2 linked regions of the Anaerocolumna sp. AGMB13020 genome follow. The protein of the gene in region 1 binds, or shares a complex with, the protein of each later gene. Links are inferred from orthologs where the notes say so. Each region holds a gene or a part of one and is shown in the gene's direction. Other genes may lie near its edges.

Evidence for each region. Proteins that work in one complex are often made in the same cells at the same time.
Region 2: the proteins of R2R35_RS01250 (region 1) and smc are in contact, whole or in part, in a crystal structure (PDB 3ZGX), measured with the Bacillus subtilis proteins. The link is inferred for Anaerocolumna sp. AGMB13020 from one-to-one orthologs.

What each region holds. Positions count from the first base shown.
Region 1 is NZ_CP136910.1:291,800-299,980, reverse strand. What follows is about bases 3,093-6,044. They hold R2R35_RS01250 (segregation and condensation protein A), read left to right. Parts: upstream 3,093-4,166; coding sequence 4,167-4,922; downstream 4,923-6,044. Other genes in these bases: R2R35_RS01240 (spore germination protein), read left to right, coding at 5,828-6,044; scpB (SMC-Scp complex subunit ScpB), read left to right, coding at 4,965-5,534; R2R35_RS01255 (hypothetical protein), read left to right, coding at 3,477-4,121; R2R35_RS01260 (metallophosphoesterase), read left to right, coding at 3,093-3,347. Also shown: R2R35_RS01270 (ABC transporter permease), read left to right, coding at 1-676; R2R35_RS01265 (D-alanyl-D-alanine carboxypeptidase family protein), read left to right, coding at 937-2,274; more of R2R35_RS01260, read left to right, coding at 2,481-3,092; more of R2R35_RS01240, read left to right, coding at 6,045-7,375; R2R35_RS01235 (endospore germination permease), read left to right, coding at 7,375-8,181. UniProt on the Bacillus subtilis protein: Participates in chromosomal partition during cell division. May act via the formation of a condensin-like complex containing Smc and ScpB that pull DNA away from mid-cell into both cell halves.
Region 2 is NZ_CP136910.1:5,803,175-5,810,529, forward strand. Bases 2,567-6,649 are described here. They hold smc (chromosome segregation protein SMC), read left to right. Parts: upstream 2,567-2,882; coding sequence 2,883-6,449; downstream 6,450-6,649. Other genes in these bases: rnc (ribonuclease III), read left to right, coding at 2,567-2,867; ftsY (signal recognition particle-docking protein FtsY), read left to right, coding at 6,538-6,649. Outside these bases: R2R35_RS24440 (CheR family methyltransferase), read left to right, coding at 1-341; phosphate acyltransferase PlsX, read left to right, coding at 618-1,625; acpP (acyl carrier protein), read left to right, coding at 1,644-1,877; more of rnc, read left to right, coding at 2,130-2,566; more of ftsY, read left to right, coding at 6,650-7,355. UniProt on the Bacillus subtilis protein: Required for chromosome condensation and partitioning.

The sequences.
Region 1 (8,181 bases):
TAATATCCGTATAAATGGTTCCATCTATACAATTGTAGGTATAAAGGAGGAGGAAGCAGATTCGGAAGAGGGGTCTGCAGATGATTGCGTATATATTCCTTATTCTAATGCTGTGAGAATGGGCAGTACCAGTATTTCCAGTTATTCTTTTGCAGCTGCCTCTGATGATAAAGTGGACGAATGCAAAGAACTGCTAGATAATTATCTTTATGGCATCATGAAAGATGAGGATCTGTATACCATCTCGACCATGGCTGAACTTCTTGAGACGGTTACGGATATGACGAACATGTTAGGTTCCATACTTGGAGGAATTGCAGGTATTTCCTTATTGGTTGCAGGTATCGGTATTATGAATATCATGCTTGTATCCGTCGTGGAAAGAACAAAAGAAATCGGTATCAGAAAATCTCTGGGTGCTAAGAAAAAAGATATTCTCTTACAATTTGTCATGGAAGCGGCAACCATTAGTTTACTGGGAGGTACAATGGGAATTGTGCTTGGATGGGTAGCAACCACTAATATAGGAACTGCATTCGGACTGGAGGCATATCCATCAGAAAGTGCCATTATACTGGCTTTTTCCGTATCCGCAGCAATAGGTGTGGGGTTCGGATTTATGCCTGCCAATAAAGCTGCAAAACTAAATCCCATAGATGCCCTTAGAAGTGAATAAAGTTGGTCTAAAAATAAGAGTTTCATACTAATAATATACAAATAGGATATGGACTAGAGAAATTATATAAGTTGAAGAAAAGTTTTGACCTTTAGCAGCTTGAAATCTGTTTTCAGGCTCAGAGCAGGAAAAACATGATTCAGCTTATATGATATGTGCGCAGTCACGCAGTCGGGCGTTAGTTGAAAAATAAGATTGCTTTTTCAACTACGTATTCAGTAATATCAAATGAAAATTTGATATTAACGAAAGGAGTTAGTATGAAACTTTTCTTTAATTTACACCCTGGAGCCGGTAAAAAATCCAAATTGTATACAAGGCTCATTTGCTTTGTATTAATTACTGTAATTCTCTTTCCTTATGGACCGGGATTAAATACTTACGCAGAGACTTCACAGGATACGAAAAAGAGTCAGGAGGTACAAAGCAATCAGGATACGCAGAACAATCAGGAGCAGCAAAGCGATCAGAATACACAGAATGAGAAGAATACCACTGCAACAGCAGATGCAGCAGCTCTTGATATTTCCTCTGAATCTGCTGTTCTTATCGAAGGCTCAACTGGAACAATAATTTATGAGAAGAACAAAGACCAAAAAAGAAATCCGGCCAGTATTACTAAGATCATGACTTTACTTCTTATCTTCGAAGCATTGGCTTCCGGTAAGATTAAATTAGATGACCAGGTTTCAGTCAGCGAATATGCAGCCTCAATGGGTGGCTCACAGGTTTATCTGGAACCCTTTGAGACACAGGATGTAAATACTATGATAAAGTGCATCAGTATAGCCAGTGCCAATGATGCATCGGTAGCAATGGCAGAGTACATAGCAGGTTCGGAAGAATCTTTCGTAAATATGATGAATGCCAAAGCAAAGGAACTAGGTATGAACAATACCAACTTTGTAAACAGTTGCGGTCTGGATGTTGAAAATCATTATTCGACTGCATATGATGTTGCCTTAATGTCCAGGGAACTGATAACCAAATATCCGCAGATCAGTGAGTATTCTACCGTATGGATGGATACTATAACCCATACCACCAAAAAAGGGCAGAGTGAATTCGGACTTACCAATACAAATAAACTGATTAAGAGTTATAATGGAATTACAGGTCTTAAAACCGGCTCCACCAGCCTGGCAAAATACTGTTTTTCTGCAACCGCCAAAAGAGATGGAATGGATATGATAGCAGTGGTTATGGCTGCACCGGAAACCAAGGTGCGCTTTAGAGAAGCAGCTAAGATGATGGATTATGGATTTGCTAACTGCAGTATTTATTCTGATGAGAATGCAGACCTGGCTATCACACCAATACCTGTTAAAAAAGGTGTGGCAGATAGCTTGAATTACCGTGTAAATGACAAATTTTCATATCTATGCCTGAAAGGAACTAATCCTGCCGACATCACGAAAACAGTAACAATAAATGAAAGTGTGTCCGCTCCTGTCAAAGAGAATGACAAAGTGGGAGAGGTCACTTATCAGTTAGGCGGCAAGACCCTTGGAAAAGTTGACATCGTAGCAGCAGAAAACATTGCTGAAGCAAAATTTAAAGATTATTTTAAAGCTGCTTTTAAAAAGCTGTTATTATAAGAAACACACCTCTTATAATCCGACAAAAATGAGTACGGCTACAGGTTTTTTAAATATAGACCGCAGGGAAAGTCTGTGTTATAATTGATAACAGGCTTTCTGGCGGTCTATCCTTTTTATGGGAAAATATAAGAAAGCATACAAAAGGTTTATCGGTAAGAAATACTTGAGTTCACAAATATATAATGAATGAAATGAGGGTAAGAATGCTTAAAATAATTGGAGTCATAATTCTACTCCTTTTACTGATTGAATACCTGAGGAATCTAACACCTGAAATCACGGAAGAAATAATAAGTTCAGATAAAATACCCGGTTCCTTTGACGGCTGCCGGATCGTAATTATAGCAGATTTACATAACTACAGTTATGGCAAGAACAATGATATATTAAAGAAGCAGATAGCTCAGGTAAAGCCGGATTTCATACTGGTGGCCGGGGATATGCTGGTACGAAAAGCAAAAAATAAATACGAAACGGCATATTCACTGCTTAAAAATTTATCAAAAAAATATCCGATTTATTATGGAATGGGAAATCATGAACAAAGTCTTGCTTCACAGCAGGAGGAATATGCTAAGCAATTCAGGGAATATGAGAAGAACTTAAAAAAAGAAGGCATTACTTTCCTTGATAATGATAAAATAACCCTGAGAAGAAAGGGCGAAGATATCAGAATTGCCGGCTTATCCATTGGAAAACCCTATTATGGTAAATACAAAAAAGTTATAATGCCGGAAGATTATATTGAAAAATCAGTAGGAAAATGTGACAGGCAATGTTATAATATATTGATTGCCCATAATCCCATGTATTTTACGGATTATGTGGCATATGGAGCTGATCTGGTTATTTCGGGGCATGTTCATGGTGGTATTATAAGACTTCCCTTTTTAGGAGGAATGCTGTCTCCTCAGTACAGATTCTTTCCGAAATACGATGCCGGACGATTTGAGGCCGGTGGCTGTACTATGCTGATATCCAGAGGTTTGGGACTTCATACCTTGAAATTCCGTATTGGCAACAGACCGGAATTAATGACTGTAATACTAAAAAATAAACCAAACAAATAATATCTTTCTTTATATCTCCCAAGCTTTCATGCACTGTAGGTTCATTCTTGTCTTGCAGTAAAGGGAAAAGATATCAACTTATATAGAAACATCTATGGTAAAATGCAAAAAGCAGGAGGAAATACATTTATGAGAATTGAATTAATAAGGCTATTGGCTTCCTTTATAGCTGGTTGTGTCGTAATGATACTTCATGAGTTTCCGAAAGCCTTATTATATAACAGACTAAATCCGAATCAAGATTCTAAAAAGAAAAGAAATATATATAAATTATATCAATACATTGATCCCATCGGTATGTTATTCTGTTTCACCAACCAGATTGGTTTTTCTAAACCCTATATGTACAGGCTTAAGAACAGAAAGAGTAATCTGATGCTTGGAATCTGCGGATTTTCCAGTCTTTTTATTGTATTTGCAGCAAGTATGATTTACCTCTATTTTTCAGGAGATTTTACGGCACAGCTCAGCATAAATTCAAATGACAGTATACCTGTTCTGTTATATCAGATGAGTGTTATATATACTGCGCTTATCAGTATCAGCATGCTGCTGATTAATTTGTTTCCGGTATCAACCTTTGATATGGGATTATGTATAGCTGCGAAATCCCCCTCAAGATATTTTACGATTATAAAAAATGATTATTTTATAAAGGTATTATTGATATTTATGATTATTTTTGGATTTCTGTACGATGTATCCATAAGCGTTATTTTATTTATTCTGCAAGTTGCGGACAACCTGAGCAAGGGTTTGCTGCTGATATTTTAGTATATTTTATTAATAATGGTATTAAATCTGCCACGAGAGGTATATATGGATATTTCATTTAAGCTGGAGGTATTTGAAGGTCCTCTGGATTTGTTATTACATCTGATAGATAAAAACAAGGTGAACATACATGACATTCCCATTGCTCTTATAACGGAGCAGTATCTGGATTATGTGAATCATATGGAAACAAAAGATTTGAATGTCATGAGCGAATTTTTGGTTATGGCAGCCACCCTTTTAAACATAAAATCTAAAATGCTTCTGCCAAAAGACGAAAAACTCGGAAAAGAAGAAGAGGATCCGAGGCAGGAACTGGTTGAAAGACTGTTGGAATATAAGATGTATAAATACATTTCGCTGGAACTCAAAGATCGTGAATTAGACGCTGGACGAGCATTTTATAAGAATCCAAGTATTCCGGAAGAAATTAAGAATTATGAAGAGAAAGTGGATGTTTCACTTCTTCTCTCTGATTTAACCCTTGCCAAACTACATCGCATTTTTGAAACGGTTATAAAACGGCAGGTGGATAAAATTGACCCTATTCGTAGTAAATTCGGACGTATTGAAAAAGAAGAAGGCAATCTCTCTGATAAAATGGAGGAAATTCAAAAGTATGGCAGATTGCACAAGACTTTTTCCTTTTATCAGCTGCTTATGGGGCAGAGGGATAAGATCGAAATCATTGTCACATTCCTTGGTATACTTGAACTTATGAAAACAGGTGAGATTCATATTCAGCAAGACAATTTATTTGATGATATTATGATTACATATAAAGAAGAAGTGGTAGTGTGAGGTAAGCCGGTACCAGGCTGGATACACAGAAAAGAGGTTTTAGTGGAAATTAATCAGGTAAAGGCAGCTATCGAAGCCATTCTGTTTACCATGGGAGAAGCTGTGGAGCTGGACAGGTTATCGATAGCGTTAGGACATGATAAAGATACCATTCGTAAAATTGTGCATTCCATGATGGATGAATACAGCGCTGAAGAGAGAGGTATACAAATTATTGAATTAGACGATTCTTTTCAGCTATGTACCAAAACGCAGCTTTATGATTATTTGATAAAGATTACGCATGTGCCCAAGAAGCACATTCTTACAGATGTTTTGTTAGAAACTCTGTCTATCATCGCCTACAAACAACCTATAACCAAACTGGAGATTGAAGCGATAAGAGGAGTAAAATCTGATCATGCTGTGAATAAGCTTATTGAGTACAGTCTCGTAGGCGAAGTGGGCAGAATGGATGCACCGGGACGGCCAATTCTGTTTGGTACAACAGAGGAGTTCTTAAGAAGTTTTGGAATTCACTCCTTAGAGGACCTGCCAGTTATTGCTACAGATAAGGTAGAAGACTTTAAGCTGGAAGCAGAGGAAGAGGTTCAATTAAAACTTGACATTTAAGATAGAAAAGCATCACTTAAGATGAAAGAGGCTGGTGTCATAACATGACACAGAATATGTAAAGACACTCTTATGTTGACATAAAGAAGTTACATGCAGAAGTTGATATACAGAAGTTGACATACAGAAGTTGATATACAGAAGCTGCAGGATTTTTCAAAGTATTTATACCTTGAAAATCCGACAGCTTTTTTTATTATTGCTTTTGCAAATTAATGACTTCCTGAGTAATCAGCGTATCTTTGGATATAATACCAGATATATGAAAATGATGAAAATTGAAGGAGGCATACATGACCCTTTTGCATGACGATTATAACCGCATAACGGCACTTTTTTTCAAGAAACTGGATGAAAATATAGACACCCTCTGTGCATTGTTTGATAACTGTGCTGATGTGGTAAAGAGAAAACTGACTGTTGGTTCCGCTAATACAGTGGACATATATGTTATCTATATTGATAACATGATTGACAAAGAATTACTGGAAATGAATACCCTTCAGCAGTTATTCAGGGATTTGGAGGAGATGCCTGCCACAGGACAATTTGAATACATCAAAGAAAAAGGAATTCAGACGGTAGATTTAACCGAAGTTTCTACTATTCCTGAAATCGTTGGGCAGATACTTTCGGGTGACACCATTATTCTGGTAGACGGTTACGATAAAGCCCTTAAAGTATCCGTAAGAAAAATGCCGAACCGTGGTGTTCCCACCAGTGAAAACGAGGTTGCTGTGAGAGGTTCCAAAGAAAGTTTCAGTGAGGCTTTCTTTATAAACCGCGTATTGCTGCGAAGAAGAATAAAAGATACAAATCTTAAGATCAAACAGACCAAAATAGGTACAAGAACCGCTACGGATGTAGCAATCTGCTATCTGGAAGGAGTAGCTAGACCAGAAGTTGTGGCAGAAATTGAACGAAGATTAAAGAAATATACAATAGACGGTATATTTGACAGCGGAATGCTGGAACAGCTTACAGAACGCAATACCTATTCCCCCTTCCCGGAATTCCAATCTACAGAAAGACCGGATAAAGCTGCATCCGCTATTTTGGAAGGCAGGGTCGTAATAATTGTGGACAATTCACCAATTGTACTGTTGCTTCCCACTACCTTGAATTCCTTCTTCCAGGCTTCAGATGATGCCTATACCAGATGGGAAGTAGCCACCTTTTTAAGGCTTCTCCGATATATAGGTGCTTTTATAACCATTGCATTACCGGGCCTTTATGTAGCAGTAATTAATTTTAATGCAGAATTATTATCCCCAGCCATGGCCTTATCCTTTGCGGCTGCCAGAGGAGGTGTCCCTTTTTCGGTACTGGTGGAAGTAATTATTATGGAAATCAGTTTTCAAATGTTGTTGGAGGCAGGAATCAGACTCCCAGGGCCAATGGGAGGAACTCTTGGTATCGTGGGTGGATTGATTATTGGTGATGCAGCGGTAAATGCTAATATAGTCAGTCCAATTGTTGTTATTGTGATTGCTTTAACGGCAATCTCAGCTTTTACGGTTCCCAATGAGCCTTTTGTTTCCGCCTTTCGGATCGTACGTTATTTTATTTTGATCTTATCATCTTTCCTGGGGCTTTTCGGGTTTATTATGGGAATCATTTTATTACTGATACATCTGGGAGGATTAAAGAGCTTTGGCATTCCGTATCTGGTTCCTTTTGCTGCTTCGGGAATCAATCAAGGCTCGGATACAAAGGATGGAATGGTACGGTTTCCTTTTCGAACCCTTAAGAGACGTCCTTTGTTTGCCATGAAAGATGAAAGAACCAGACTGGTTACAAATGAAAGTGATAATAATAAGGAGAAGGGAGAGAAGCAATAATGTTTGCAGAAAACGATAAGATATCTTTAAGACAGTTCAACAGGCTTCTTATATTTGATCTTTTCAGTGTATCCGGAATAGTAATACCTAATATTGCGGCAGGTGCGGCAGGAAGGGACGGTTTGCTCTCTATCTGTCTGGGGACGCTGTATGCTTTTCTTTATGGTTATGTAATTCTTTATTTATGCAGGCAGACAGGCGGACGTTATCTTAATTTCTGTGATGATAATTTTGGGAGATTTGTAACCTTCTTTGTTGGCATACCATACATTATTAAGCTCTTTTTCTGCCTTGTATTTTCTGCAAGGCTGTTCGGACAGATTATAAACCAGACCTTATTGGCAGATACCGATAATAGAATTATCATCCTGTTTCTTTTGATTGTTTCTGCTTATGCTGCCTCAAAAGGGTTAGAAGTAAGAGCCAGAATTACTGAAGTAATTTTCTTCCTGGTAATTGTACCTGTCTTCATCTTTTTGCTTTTAGGACTGCGTAAAGTGGACCCGGGTAATCTTACACCGCTTTTTACAGAGAGTTTCGCAGATATTGGACTAGGAAGTTATCAGATTCTGATTGCTTACAGTGCTTTGGAGTTGATGATATTCTCCATACCTTTGATACACTTTAGACAAGGAGATATCAAGAGAGGGAAAAAGCTCTATAGTCATGTTGCAAAAGCTCTTACAATAACCGGAATACTTAATATCCTCATGTATATAGTTACAATGGGGATGTTGGGCAGAATTGAAACGGGCGGTAAACTTTGGTCTGCAATTTATACTTTTCAGATGGTTCGACTGCCTGGT
Region 2 (7,355 bases), 5.5 Mb from region 1 along the record:
ATAACATCAAAAGTCTGAAAGGACTGCCAGATGAACTTCTGAAGAAACATTTTACAGAAATTAACAGTACCACCTATCAGATTTCCGACAGCATCAAAGCATGTGTGGAGTTCCGACAGCATAATCTTTTAAAGGATGATTATCCTTCCGGCTGTGATTTAATTGTATGCCGTAACGTGCTTATTTATTTCACAGAAGAAGCAAAGGATAGCATTTATAAGAATTTTAATGCAGCTTTAAAGAAGGATGCCATATTGTTTGTTGGTAGCACTGAACAGATTATACAGCCTCAGAACCTGCAATTTGCCACTTATAAATCATTTTTCTATAAAAAGATATAGTACTTATCACATAAAGTGATATTTCAAGTCTGTAGGTACTTACGATGACTCTGGAATATCACTTATTTTTTTCTTATTTTGTTGTTGATTTTTATAATGATATCTAGTATATTGTGTATAGATACTGACTGGGTAAAATTTTGAGACAATTCAGTCCCTGTGATTTGAACGTTTGGGGCAACTGAAGAGTTACAAATGAATAATTGAAAACCCAAGAAAAACAGTATAATAAGTTCATGTTTTGAGCTTAATGCGATGCACAGATGGGAGCTGACTATGGAAAAAGTTGTGAGAGTTGCAGTTGATGCAATGGGCGGTGACTATGCTCCGGCTCAAATTGTAAAAGGTGCTCTTGAAGCAGTAAATGAGAGAAAAGATATTAAGGTTATCTTGGTAGGGCAAGAAAATGCTATTCTTTCAGAGCTAAAGGGAATCAATTATGATAAGGAGCGTCTGACGGTTGTCCATGCAGAAGATGTGATAACCAACGATGAGGCCCCTGTTATGGCTATTCGGCGTAAGAAGAATTCTTCTATTGTAGTGGCTATGAACCTGGTGAAGAATGGTGAAGCAGATGCATTTGTTTCAGCGGGCAGTACAGGTGCGGTTTTGGTTGGCGGGCAATTGATAATTGGAAGAATAAAAGGTATAGACAGACCACCTTTAGCACCGGTTATTCCCACAGAAAACGGAGTTTCTCTTCTGATTGACTGCGGTGCCAATGTTGATGCAAGACCTTCACATTTGGTGCAGTTTGCCAAAATGGGTTCCGTTTATATGGAAAATGTTATCGGAATCAAAAATCCGAGAGTGGCTATTGTCAACATAGGCGCAGAGGAAGAAAAAGGAAATGCGCTGGTAAAGGAAACCTTCCCTTTGCTTAAGAATTGTAATGACATAAATTTTATCGGCAGTATCGAAGCAAGAGAGATTCCAAAAGGTGGGGCAGACGTAATCGTATGTGAAGCTTTTGTTGGGAATGTAATTCTTAAATTATATGAAGGACTGGGCAGTACTTTAATCGGTAAAATAAAAGCAGGGTTAATGAGTACAACAAAGAGCAAAATTGGTGCTCTGTTATGTAAACCTGCTTTAAAAGACACATTGAAATCTTTTGATGCATCTGCCTATGGCGGTGCACCCATGCTTGGACTTAATGGTCTTGTTGTGAAAGCTCATGGCAATTCCACCAGCAATGAAATTAAGAATTCAATTATTCAATGTATTACTTTTACAGAGCAGAATATTAATGATAAAATCAGAATGCATCTGGAAGAAGAATAGAAAAGAAAGGTGAATATTATGGAATTTGAAAAATTACAAAAAATAATCAGCGAAGTTTTAAATGTAGATGAGGACGAAATAACAATGGAGACTACTTTTGTAGATGACTTAGGTGCTGACTCCCTTGATATCTTCCAAATCATCATGGGTATAGAAGAGGAATTCGACATTGAAATTGCCAATGAAGAAGCTGAGAACATAATAACTGTAAGTGATGCGGTAGAGCAAATCAAAAACGCACTGAATCAATAGATAGTTTAATAGCAATTATATTAAGCCCTTGGATAAGGGCTTAAGCTCTTATAAAGGGTAGAAGCGATTCTAAAGCATAAGCTTTTAGAAAGAGCATAAACTCTTAAAGAGGGCATAAGCTCTTATAAAGAGTATAAGCTCATGTAAGGAGCTTAAGTTCTTCGAATGGACTTATGCCCTTATTTAGGCTTTGCCTTTTAAAGGGCTATTTTAAAATATACAGAAAGAAATATAAGGAAACGGAGGACAAGAATGAATCGATCGGAAGAACTGATATTGGAAAAACTGAGAAAATTCGAAGATGTAATAGATTACCGCTTCAGAGATCGTATGATATTAAAACGAGCACTTACACATAGCTCCTATGCCAACGAAAAAAGAGTCAGCAAGCTGGAGAATAATGAAAGACTGGAGTTTCTTGGTGATGCGGTCCTGGAGTTGATAACCAGTGAGTTTCTATATGAGAATAATCCTAAAATGCCAGAGGGAGAACTTACAAAGCTAAGAGCCAGACTGGTATGTGAACAGACCCTTGCTAATTGTGCCATAGACATGAATGTAGGGAATTACCTGCTATTGGGTAAGGGGGAAGCTGCCACCGGCGGAAGGGAGAGATTCTCCATTCTATCCGATACAGTGGAGGCAATCATAGGTGCAATTTATATTGATGGTGGTTTTACTAATGCAAAAGAGTTTATTTTGCGCTTCATTTTATCTGATATAGAAAATAAGAAGCTCTTTTTCGATAGCAAGACTATCTTACAGGAAATTGTCCAAAGTGAATACAAAGAACAGTTATCCTATGAGTTAATTAAAGAAGAAGGACCGGATCATAATAAGCAATTCACAGTAGTTGCACTCGTCAAGGATATGGAACTGGGTTCTGGTATAGGCAGGACGAAGAAGGCTGCTGAACAGGAAGCTGCCTACGCATCTATCTTAAAGATTAATCGGAAAAAGAATCTCATTCCCCAGAATAGCAAAAATTAAAGGTCGGGAGAAACTATGTATCTTAAAAGTATTGAAGTCTATGGATTTAAATCCTTTGCCAATAAAATTATCTTTGAGTTTCATGATGGTATTACAGGAATCGTAGGCCCCAACGGCAGCGGTAAGAGTAATGTGGCCGATGCCGTAAGGTGGGTATTAGGTGAACAAAGTGCTAAGCAGCTAAGAGGTGCCAGAATGGAGGATGTTATTTTCTCTGGAACGGAAACCAGAAAACCTCTGGGGTTTGCTTCTGTATCCCTGACAATAAACAACGAAGATCATAAACTGCCCATAGAATATGACGAAGTAACAGTGGCTAGAAGAGTATATCGTTCAGGAGAAAGTGAATATCTCTTAAATGGCAGCACCTGTCGTTTGAAGGATGTACAGGAACTCTTCCTCGATACTGGTATTGGTAAGGAAGGATACTCCATTATCGGACAGGGTCAGATTGAAAAGATACTAAGCGGAAAACCGGATGACAGAAGGGAACTCTTTGATGAAGCCGCTGGTATTGTTAAGTTTAAGAAAAGAAAACTATCTGCACAGCATAATCTGGAGGAAGAACGCCTTAACTTAAGCAGAATCCAGGATATACTCTCTGAAATCGAGAAACAGGTAGGGCCTCTGGAAAACCAATCGGCAGTAGCAAAAGAATATCTGAAACTAAGGGATGAATTAAAAGAACTTGATATACAGTTATTCCTGTATGAGAATGAAAAAATGCAGGAAATAAAAAACCAGACCAATGAAAAGCTGATGATTGCCACCGATAATTTAAATGCTGCCAATGAGAAATCGGAGAATATCAAAGAAGAATTCTCTCTTTTAGAAAAAGAAATTGAAGAATTTAACACTACCTTAGAGGCACTTAAGACATCTCAAAGTGACAGTCGGTTGAATCAGGAGAAAACCGAAGGTGAAATAAAGGTATTAAAAGAGCAACTCTTATCCATTAAACAAAATGACTCTCATTATGAAACCAGGCTTGCTGCCATAACAGAGGATATCAAGACCAGGGTAGAAGAGCAGGAAAGTTACATAAAGCAAAAAAAGGAATTAGACCTGCTGATTGACAAGATGGATGAAAGCCAGTCTGTCAATGTACTGGAATTAGAAGAAATTCGCAACCGGATTAAGGAAGATGTTACACTGGCCGAAAATCTGCATGGTGAGATATTTGATTATCTTAATGAGAATTCCGGAATTAAAACAAATCTTCAGAGATATGAGACTATTCTGGAACAGAATAATATTAAGAAAACAGAACTTACCCAGAGAATTCTTCGTAACAAAAGTGAAGACGCGATAAATGATCAGGAAATCCAAAATGTCAGAGAACAGTTAGAAACGCTAGAGACCCAGAAGCAGGAAAACCTTAAGGAGACCAGCCAGGCGCAGGAGAAGGTAACGGATTATCAAAATAATTTAAAGGTTATAGAAGAAGAGATACAAAAGAAGCAGCGTGAATATCAGATGGGAAGCTCCCAGCTGGAGGCCTTAAAAAACCTTACGGAACGATATGAAGGTTATGGCAACAGTATCCGAAGAATCATGGAAAAGAAAGATACCCAGGGTATCATCGGAGTTGTTGCAGATATTATTAAGACGGAACCGAAATATGAAACTGCAGTAGAAACAGCTTTAGGCGGAAGCATTCAGAATATTGTTACAGATACAGAAGCTACAGCAAAAGGACTGATTGACTATTTAAAGCAGAATAAATACGGACGTGCTACCTTTCTTCCGTTAACCAGTATTTCGGCAAAAGAAGCATATGGTCAGCAAAGGTATTTAGAGGAAAAAGGAGTACTGGGTCTAGCCAATACACTGGTAAAGACCGAAGAACGTTTTAAGGGACTTATGCAGTATCTTCTCGGAAAAAGCCTTGTGGTAGACAATATTGACAATGCGTTGCTGATTGCCAGAAAATACAATTATACTCTGCGTATCATAACCCTGGATGGAGAGCTTTTAAGCCCTGGCGGTTCCTTGTCGGGAGGCGCTTATAAGAACTCCAGTAATCTGCTGAGCAGAAGGCGTGAAATAGAAGATCTGGAAGAAAAAATCTTAGTATTAAAAACAGAAGTAAATAGCCAGAATCATAACCGTGAAGTGATTTTACAAGATATACAGAAGGCTTTCAATGAGATGGAGGAGAAAAAACAGGTTCTTCAGGAAATTCATCTCAGGGAAAATACCTTAAAGCTTCAGCTGTCACAGTGCGATAAGAAAAAACAGGAACTAAAAGCACTTTACGAAGAAATTACAAATGAAATAAATCAAATTGAAAATCAGAGTATAGAATTAAATAGAAATATTACAATTCTAAAAGACAGCCTTGTGCTCAATGAAGAAAAGAGCAAGGAGAATGAACAAAGAATTGAAGAGATGAACCGGCAGCTGGAGGAAGTGAAGAAGCAGGAACAACTGTTAAATGAACAGGTGTCCCAGGCGAAGGTTGAAATGTCAGCTTTTGACCAGAAGAATCAGCATTTGCTCGATAATATCAAAAGAATAAAGCGTGAGCTCGAAAAACTCTATGAAGAAGAGAGCGGTATTAAGAGAAATAGAGAAGCGTCTCTGGCTTCCTATGATGAAAAACTAAAAGCTATAAGCCAGGATGAAGAAAAAACAAGGAACTATAGTGAAGAAATCGCTAAACTTGAAGAAGAGATCAAGGAAATACAGGCAAAAAAAGATGCAGTAACCTTAACTCATAAAAGCTTCTTCGATCGCAGGGAAGAGCTCTCGAAGGAAATCATCAATCTGGATAAGGAGATTTTTCGTTTGAGCGGTCAGCTGGAAAGACTGGAAGAGCAGCTGAATGAGAAGAAAGATTATATGTGGGAGGAATATGAACTTACCCTGCATACTGCACTTGAAACCTTGAATATATTATCGGCTGAAAATACTGATTCTGCTTTGGTGAAAAAGAGAATCAGTGAGGTTAAAGGTAGTATGAAAGGTCTCGGGGATGTAAATATTAATGCTATTGAAGATTATAAGAATCTTTCTGAACGTTACCTGTTCCTGAAAAGCCAAAAAGAAGACATAGAAAAAGCGGAAGATACCCTCATCCATATTATTGAAGAGCTGGATGAAGAAATGCGCAATCAGTTTAATGATAAATTTGCTCAGATAAAGGTACAGTTTAACCAAGTATTTAAAGAGCTATTTGGTGGCGGTCTGGCAACACTTGCATTAACAGAAGGTGAAGATGTACTGGAAGCAGGTATAATCATAACAAGCCAGCCTCCGGGCAAGAAATTACAGAATATGATGCAGCTATCAGGTGGAGAAAAAGCCTTGACAGCAATCTCCTTGCTTTTTGCAATTCAGAATCTAAAGCCATCGCCTTTCTGTCTTCTGGATGAGATAGAAGCGGCATTAGATGATGCCAATGTTAAACGTTTTGCCAAATATCTTCATAAACTGACCAAGGATACACAGTTTATTATCATAACTCACAGAAGAGGAACCATGAATGCTGCAGATGTTCTATACGGTATTACCATGCAGGAAAAGGGTGTCTCCACACTGGTATCCGTTAATCTGATTGAGAAGGATTTAGAGAAATAACAAATTGACGGAATTGTCACATGTAAATTAATTTTACGACCAATAAGATCTACGGCCATTAAGACAGATGGCCAGAAAAGAGGTAAGGATGGGAGAAAAAAAAGGCTTTTTTGGCAGATTGGTAGAAGGGCTTTCAAAGACTAGAAATAACATAGTTTCCGGAATTGAGTCTATCTTCAATGGTTTTTCCAGTATTGATGATGAGTTTTATGAAGAACTGGAAGAAATACTTATCATGGCGGATATCGGTATCAATACTACTGGTTCCATTATTGAGGATTTAAAGCAAAAAGTAAAAGAAGCAAAGATAAAAGAGCCTCAGGAATGTAAGGAACTCTTAAAAGAAAGTATCATGGATCAGATGAAGGTAAACGAAGCAGCCTATGACTTTGAGAACCAAAGGTCCATTGTACTTCTAATCGGTGTAAATGGTGTAGGAAAAACCACCTCCGTAGGAAAACTGGCAGGCCAGTTAAAGGATAAAGGTAAAAAAGTTATGGTCGCAGCAGCAGATACCTTCCGTGCTGCTGCAATAGAACAGCTTACGGAATGGGCTGATCGTGCCAAGGTTGAAATTATAGCACAAAAAGAAGGGTCTGATCCGGCTGCTGTTATATATGACGCTGTAACCTCTGCAAAAGCTAAGAATACAGACGTATTAATCTGTGATACGGCAGGAAGACTTCATAATAAAAAGAATCTTATGGAGGAACTCAAAAAGATCGACAGGGTCATCACCAGAGAATATCCGGATGCTTACCGAGAGACTCTGATAGTATTAGATGGAACAACTGGCCAGAATGCGCTTGCCCAAGCAAAGCAGTTTAAAGAAATTGCTGATATTACAGGTATTATTCTGACAAAGTTAGACGGAACAGCCAAAGGAGGTATTGCCATTGCAATCCA